2 regions of the Acuticoccus sp. MNP-M23 genome follow, and region 2 is predicted to be linked to the other one. Evidence: predicted binding sites of a transcription regulator. Region 2 holds the regulator's gene; the other holds the start of a gene.

Region 1 (3,435 bases), 2.0 Mb from region 2:
CGCATAGAGCCTCGCCGGTGCCGTATCGTCGGCAGCAAGGCCGGACAGCGCGCCCCAGGCAATCGGCGGCAGGTCGCCCTTGGTGGCCGACGCGATTGTCGGGTACACCGGCGCTGCATCCTGAAGCGCGTAGATCATCACATGCGCGCGGGGGCCGTTGTCTTCGCCGAGGTCGGCCTCGTTGGCGGTGACGAACAGGCCGCGCGCCGGGATCGCCACCGCCCCCTCAGGCGCAATGCCCGACGGGAGGAGCTGCTTCAGCGTCGGCACGCCGTCCGCCACCGTGTAGACCCCTGCCATGGAGCCACGCTCGGACAGGACGAAGGCGTACTGCGTCTCGCCGAACGTGCCGACCGCGAGACCCTCCGGCTCGACACCCTTGTTGCCCGAGCGCTTTTCCGGATAGTGCCCCGCCGCCGCAACCGCATATTCGAACGACAGGCCGGAATCGAACACTTCGGTCCCGTCCATGTTGAAGACGGTGAAGCCGCGCGACCCGCCCTCATAGTCGCCCTCGTTGGCGATGATGAAGGTGTCGTTGTCCAGCCACTTCACCGCGTCCGGCTCGCGTTTCACGTCCGCCAGCGAACCGGCGAAATTGATTGCGCCCTCTTCCGCGGTCTCCACGTTATCGAGCGAAACGGCCCCGGCGGAGAAGTGGTTGAGCACCTTGCCGGTGCGGTCGAGCACGGCAATGTGGTTGTTCTCCTGCAGCGTCACGACAATCTGGCCGTTGCCGTTGATGTCCACAAACTCGGGCTCGGGATCGCCGGGAGCAACGTCCGCAAGGCCGGTCACGTCGGCCTGGACCATGTTGTCGCAGTCGGGGGTGTTGTCTTCGAGCGGAATGATGGCGACCGAGCCGGCGGGCATCTGCGGGATGGCGCCGTCGTTCAGGTCTTCATCACGCTCGTTCTCGATGGCGATGGCGAGAAACGTGCCGTCCGGCGCCACTGCCGCCGAATCGGGCTGCCCGCCAAGGTCGCAGCTCTCCGTCACCGTGCCGGACGCGAGGTCGACGATCTTCAGGATGCCGGAGGGGGCGGTAAAACTCTCGCTGGTGTTGACGGCGACGAACGCCTTGCCGGCGGAGAGAACGAGGGAGGTGGGCTCGCCATCCAGCATCACGGCGCCGCGGGGCTGGGGGGCGGCCGGGTCGGTGATGTCGATCATGCCGATCGCGCCGAGGGGGGAATCCGAATAGACCAGCATCATGCCGTCTTCGGTGGCGTCGATGATTTCCGGCGACGTTTCGGTCATCGGGTCTGCCTCGTCCGGCAGATTCTGCATGACCGCAAAGGATGCAATGCGGTTGAACGCGTCGGCATGGGCGTTTGTGGTGAGCGCCGTCGTGGCGAGAAGCGCAGCACCGAGCGCCAAGTGATTGATTTTCATGGGTCCCCTCACAGAATTTCGGGGAACCTAGCGCCGCTCGATGATGGGTTTGTGACAGGGGCCGCCCGCCCGGTGCCCAACCGCGCCTGCACCCGAATGGGGTTGGGGCCACTTCGGCAATTCCTTTTCCGGCCAATCCCGCCTAAATCATCCCCATGAACGATCAGGCTGAATCCGCGCGGAAACTTGAAGACGCCTTGCGGGCCGAAGGCGTGCGGATCACGCGCCAGCGGGCAGCCATCCTGCGCGTTCTGGCCGAAGCCGAAGACCACCCGGATGCAACCGAGCTGCATCGCCGCGCCAGAGACATCGACGAGTCCGTGTCGCTGGCCACCATCTACCGCACGCTGGCCGCTCTCGAAGAACAGGGCATTGTCCACCGCCACACTTTCGAAGGCACGCCGTCCCGCTTCGAGACGGCGGAGGCAGACCATCACGATCACATCATCGACGTGGACACCGGCGACGTGGTGGAATTCCGCTCCGACAAGATCGAGCGGCTGCAGGCCGAAATTGCGGCGGAACTCGGCTATGACGTGGTGCGCCACCGGCTGGAGCTTTATTGTCGGCGCCGCCGCGACTGAGCCTATCCCATCGTCTTTTCGCGTTATCGCCGCCACCTTGGGCATCGGATGCGCCGGTGGGGCTTGATAACAGGCCCATCGTTGCGCCACAGGTGAGGATGCGCGCATTGTGCGCAGCCGCCTTCTGCCGCGGCCCGTACCAGGGCGCCCCGAATTGAGGACCAATCGATGAACCCCAGTCAGACTCTCCTTGCCGACCGCGTCTGGTCGCAGGGGCTTGTACGCAACATCACGCTTGCCATCGTCGGCTCGCTGGCCCTGTGGCTTTCGGCCAAGATCCACGTCCCCTTCTATCCCGTGCCGATGACGATGCAGACCTTTGCGGTGCTGGTGATCGGCATGGCCTACGGCTGGCGCCTCGGTGGCGCGACCGTGCTTCTGTATCTCGCCGAAGGTGCGTCCGGTCTTCCCGTCTTCTCCGGCACGCCGGAGCGGGGCATCGGGTTTGCCTACATGGTGGGGCCGACGGGCGGTTATCTTCTCGGCTTCGTCCTTGCCGCCGTCGTCACCGGGTTCCTCGCCGAGCGCCAGTGGGACCGCCGCGTCTCCACCACGCTGCTGGCCATGACGCTTGGCACCGCCATCATCATGGGCACCGGCGTGCTCTGGCTGGGCGCCGTGATCGGGTTCGACAAGGACGTTCTGGCACTTGGCGTGACGCCGTTCCTCCTGGGCGCCGTGTTCAAGATCGCACTGGCCAGCGCGGTCCTGCCGCTCACCTGGCACCTTTTGAAGCGACACTGAGCGATCGGCTGCGGTGCCGCCCGTGGCACCGCAGCCACCATCATGACCCGCACCCGCGTCAAAATCTGCTGCATCTCGTCAGCGTCCGAAGCAGGCATCGCCCTTGCTGCCGGCGCCGATGCGCTGGGTCTCGTGGGCGCCATGCCGACCGGGCCGGGGGTGATTGCGGACGACACCGTGCGCCACATTGCAGGTCAGGTGCCACCGCCGGTCACCCCGTTCCTTCTGACCTCCGAAGAGACCGCCGGCGGGATCCTCGCCCATGCCCGGCGCTGCGGTATCACCACCGTGCAAATTGTGCGGCATGTCGACCCTGCGGTGCACGACACACTGGCTGCAGAAGCACCGTGGCTGCGCCGGGTGCAGGTCATTCATGTGGAGGGGGACGACGCGCCGGCCCTGATCGGCCGCTACGCTGACCGGCCGCACGCATTTCTTCTCGATTCAGGACGCCCCGGCGCCGATGAGCTGGGCGGCACCGGCCGCCGTCACGACTGGGCGGTGAGCGCAAGGTGCGTCCGTGCCGCCGCGCGCCCGGTGTTTCTGGCAGGCGGGCTCAACCCGGACAATGCCGCCGACGCGATCCGCACGGTCCGCCCCTACGGCCTCGACATCTGCTCCGGCGTGCGCGATGCGGCGGGCCTCAGCGAAAACCTCGTCAGCGCCTTCATGGATGCGGTGCGAACGGCAGACGGCGCTGCGGCCTAGGCTC
Region 2 (3,435 bases):
GGTGCCGAGCGTCCGCCCGTGGAAGGCGCCCGCCATGGTGATGATGCGGGTGCGCTCCGGGTGGCCGTTGATGAACTGGTAGCGCCGCGCGGTCTTGATCGCGGCCTCGTTGGCCTCGGCGCCCGAGTTGCAGAAGAACACGCGCTCGGCAAACGTCTCCGCCACCAAGCGCTCGCCAAGGCGGGCCTGCTCCGGAATTTCAAAGAGGTTGGACGTGTGCCACACGCCGGCGACGGCCTTCTGCATCTCCGCAACAAGGTGCGGATGCTGGTGGCCAAGGGCGGACACGGCGATGCCGGCGCCCATGTCGAGGTATCGTCGCCCGTCGGACCCGTGCAGCCAGACGCCCTCACCCGAATCAAACGAGACGGGAATACGGTTGTAGGTGGCGAACAACGCGGGTTCGGTCATAATTGTGTCGCGCTTGACGCGCTTCTCCACAGAGTTGGGGTATCTCGCCCGAAGACGAACGCGTCTTCTTCCCGATGGTTGGGGAAAAAGCAACTCTTGAGTCCATCGCGACTCGCTGACTCTAGACGCTGATTCGTCAATTCCTTTACGATTCATGAGGAACAGGAGCGCAAATGACGCGCTCCACAGCCTTCAGCCAACACGGTGGATTCCCGTGCCGTTTTCGGCGCGCCGCCTTTGGATTCCCTGTGGGCTGTTTGTGGACAGCAAGGGGACTGCGATGAGCTGGACCGACGAGCGGATCGAACAACTGCGCAAGCTCTGGGCAGAGGGGCACTCCGCGTCCCAGATCGCCGGGACGATGGGCGGTGTCACGCGCAATGCGGTGATCGGCAAGATCCACCGGCTGGGTCTGTCGGGCCGCGTGAAGACGGCGCGCCCCGCAGCCCGTCGCGCCGCACCGGCGCCCGCCACCGTCTCGCCCGCCGCCGCAGCCGCTGCGGTCCGAACGCCAAAGCCCGCTGCACAACCGCGCGTGATGGCGGCCGGCGCTGCTGCGGTGAAGGTGGTCGAGCGGGAGGTTTTCGAGCCGGCCCCCGTACCTCAGCATGTTGCCGAGGTGGTGCCCTTGCGCGGCGGAATCACGCTGACGGACCTCAGCGCCAGCACATGCCGCTGGCCCATCGGCGATCCGTCCGGCGACAATTTCAGCTTCTGCGGTGCGCGGTCCGAACCTGGCGACACCTACTGCACCGCCCACGCCGACGTGGCATTCCCCGGCCGCACCAACAAGCCGCGCAAGCCCACCGGGCGCTGACGCGGCAACCAATGAGGCGGCGGCGGCGATTGCCGGCGCCGAGCCTGAAAAGCGCCGCTCTCAGTCGGCGCCGAACCTGTCGTCGAAGGCGTAGCCGGCGCCGCGCACTGTGCGGATCGGGTCCGCCTCCTTGCCGCGCTTGAGCTGCTTGCGCAGGCGGCCGATGTGCACGTCCACCGTGCGTTCGTCCACGTAAACGTCCCGCCCCCACACGCCGTCCAGAAGCTGCTCGCGGCTGAACACGCGGCCGGGTGACTGCATCAGAAATTCAAGCAGGCGGAATTCGGTCGGCCCCAGCTTCACCTCGCGGCCGCCCCGCTGCACGCGGTGCATCGTGCGATCCAGCTCCAGGCTGCCAGCGCGCAGCATCGCCGAAACCTTTTCGGGCTTGGAGCGGCGCAGAAGGCCGCGGATGCGGGCCATCAGCTCGGGCGTCGAGAAGGGCTTGGTCACGTAGTCGTCGGCGCCGGTGGCAAGGCCGCGCACCCGCTCGGTCTCCTCGCCGCGCGCCGTCAGCATCACGATGGGCAGATGCTCGGTCTGCGGGCGGGACCGGATCCGGCGGCACAGCTCGATCCCGGACAGGCCCGGCAGCATCCAGTCGAGCACCAGAAGATCGGGCGGCTGTTCCAGAAGGCGCATCTCGGCCTCGTCGCCGCGACTGCACGAATCGACCGCATAGCCTTCCGCTTCGAGGTTGTAGCGCAGGAGAAGCACTAGCGGCTCCTCGTCTTCGACAATCATGATGCGGGGCATTATCGCGCCCCTGGACCGCACCGCATGCGCATCGCTGCCACACGGTTCAACCGCGTCGGGTCCATGCATGAACTAACCTTTGACAAAGTGTCAGCGGCCCCGGTCACCGTCAGCGCAAGCCGACGTTGCCTGTGAAATCCGCAGACAGGTAAGACGACGCGTCGGACTTTTCGCGAGCTTCCGCGGGCTGCTCGCCGGTCACGACGTAGTGGATGGCCTCGGCAATATTTGTCGCGTGATCGCCGATGCGCTCGATGTTCTTTGCGCAGAACAGGAGATGCGTGCAGAACGTGATGTTCCGCGGATTCTCCATCATGTACGTCAGCAGCTCGCGGAAGATGGAGGTGTGGATCGCGTCCACCTCGTCGTCGCGCAGGCGCACGTCCAGCGCAGCCGGCACGTCCTGGCTGGTGAACGCGTCGAGCACCGTTTTCAGCTGCTCCAGCGCAATTTCCGACATGTGCTCGATGCCGAGCGCCACGCGGGGCGGATGCGCGCTGTTCTCGATGGCCAGCAACCGCTTCGCGTTGTTCTTTGCCAGATCGCCGACCCGTTCGAGGTCGGACGAGATGCGCAGGCCCGCCACCAGCTCGCGCAGCGCCTTGCCCTCGGGCCGGTGCGCCACGATCATCTCCACCGTGTGGTTCTCCACGCTGCGCTGCATGGCGTCGAGCTTGCGGTCGGCCGCGATCACCCGGCGTGCGAGGTGCGTGTCGAGCCGCGTCAGCGCGGTCACGCTCTCCATCACCAGCTGCTCGGCCAGCCCGCCCATCTCGGCGATTTCTCCTGCCAGTCGCTGCATCTCGGTAAACTGGTCTCTTACAACAATACCCACGTCATGACTCCGTCCGCCGGACACCACGCAATGACGTGCCACGGCTGCATTCCTACCCAAACACACCAGTTATATACTGGCGTGTGCGCTCCTCTTGAGGATCATTGAAGATCTCTTCAGTTGGTCCTTCCTCGACGAGATAGCCGAGGTGGAAATAGCACGTCTTCTGGCTCACGCGCTCGGCTTGTGCCATCGAGTGCGTCACAATGACGATCGTGTAGTTCTCGCGCAGTTCGTGGATCAGCGTTTCCACGGTGCCGGTTGCGATGGGATCGAGCGCCGAACAAGGCTCGTCCATCAGGATGACTTCGGGGTTCACGGCAATGGCGCGCGCGATGCACAGGCGCTGCTGCTGGCCGCCGGACAGGCCGGTGCCCGCCTCGTTCAGCCTGTCCTTCACCTCGTTCCAAAGGCCCGCACGGCGCAGGCTCCGCTCGACGATGATGTCGAGGTCGGCCTTCTTGGTGGCTGTGCCGTGGATCTTTGGACCGTAGACGATGTTGTCGTAGATCGACTTGGGGAACGGGTTCGGCTTCTGGAACACCATGCCGACGCGGGCGCGCAGCAGCACCACGTCGAGGTCGTGGTTGTTGAGGTCCTCGTCGTCCATCTCGAT

The links. Region 2 encodes PhoB, which activates phosphate uptake and scavenging genes when phosphate is short. Its sites were predicted from a motif close to TGTCATNNANCTGTCAT; they were not measured.
Region 1: a site for PhoB is predicted at 1,436-1,452, ahead of RDV64_RS20750 (esterase-like activity of phytase family protein). Genes of this name have one in related genera too.

The regions. Positions count from the first base shown of each region.
Region 1 is NZ_CP133480.1:4,508,379-4,511,813, forward strand. Features, by position in the region: gene RDV64_RS20750 (esterase-like activity of phytase family protein) at 1-1,395, opposite strand, end outside; gene RDV64_RS20755 (Fur family transcriptional regulator) at 1,551-1,979, shown strand; gene RDV64_RS20760 (biotin transporter BioY) at 2,148-2,723, shown strand; gene RDV64_RS20765 (phosphoribosylanthranilate isomerase) at 2,766-3,431, shown strand.
Region 2 is NZ_CP133480.1:1,553,289-1,556,723, forward strand. Features, by position in the region: gene RDV64_RS07370 (aspartate aminotransferase family protein) at 1-411, opposite strand, end outside; gene RDV64_RS07375 (GcrA family cell cycle regulator) at 692-1,228, shown strand; gene phoB (phosphate regulon transcriptional regulator PhoB) at 1,289-1,984, opposite strand; gene phoU (phosphate signaling complex protein PhoU) at 2,094-2,786, opposite strand; gene pstB (phosphate ABC transporter ATP-binding protein PstB) at 2,872-3,435, opposite strand, start outside.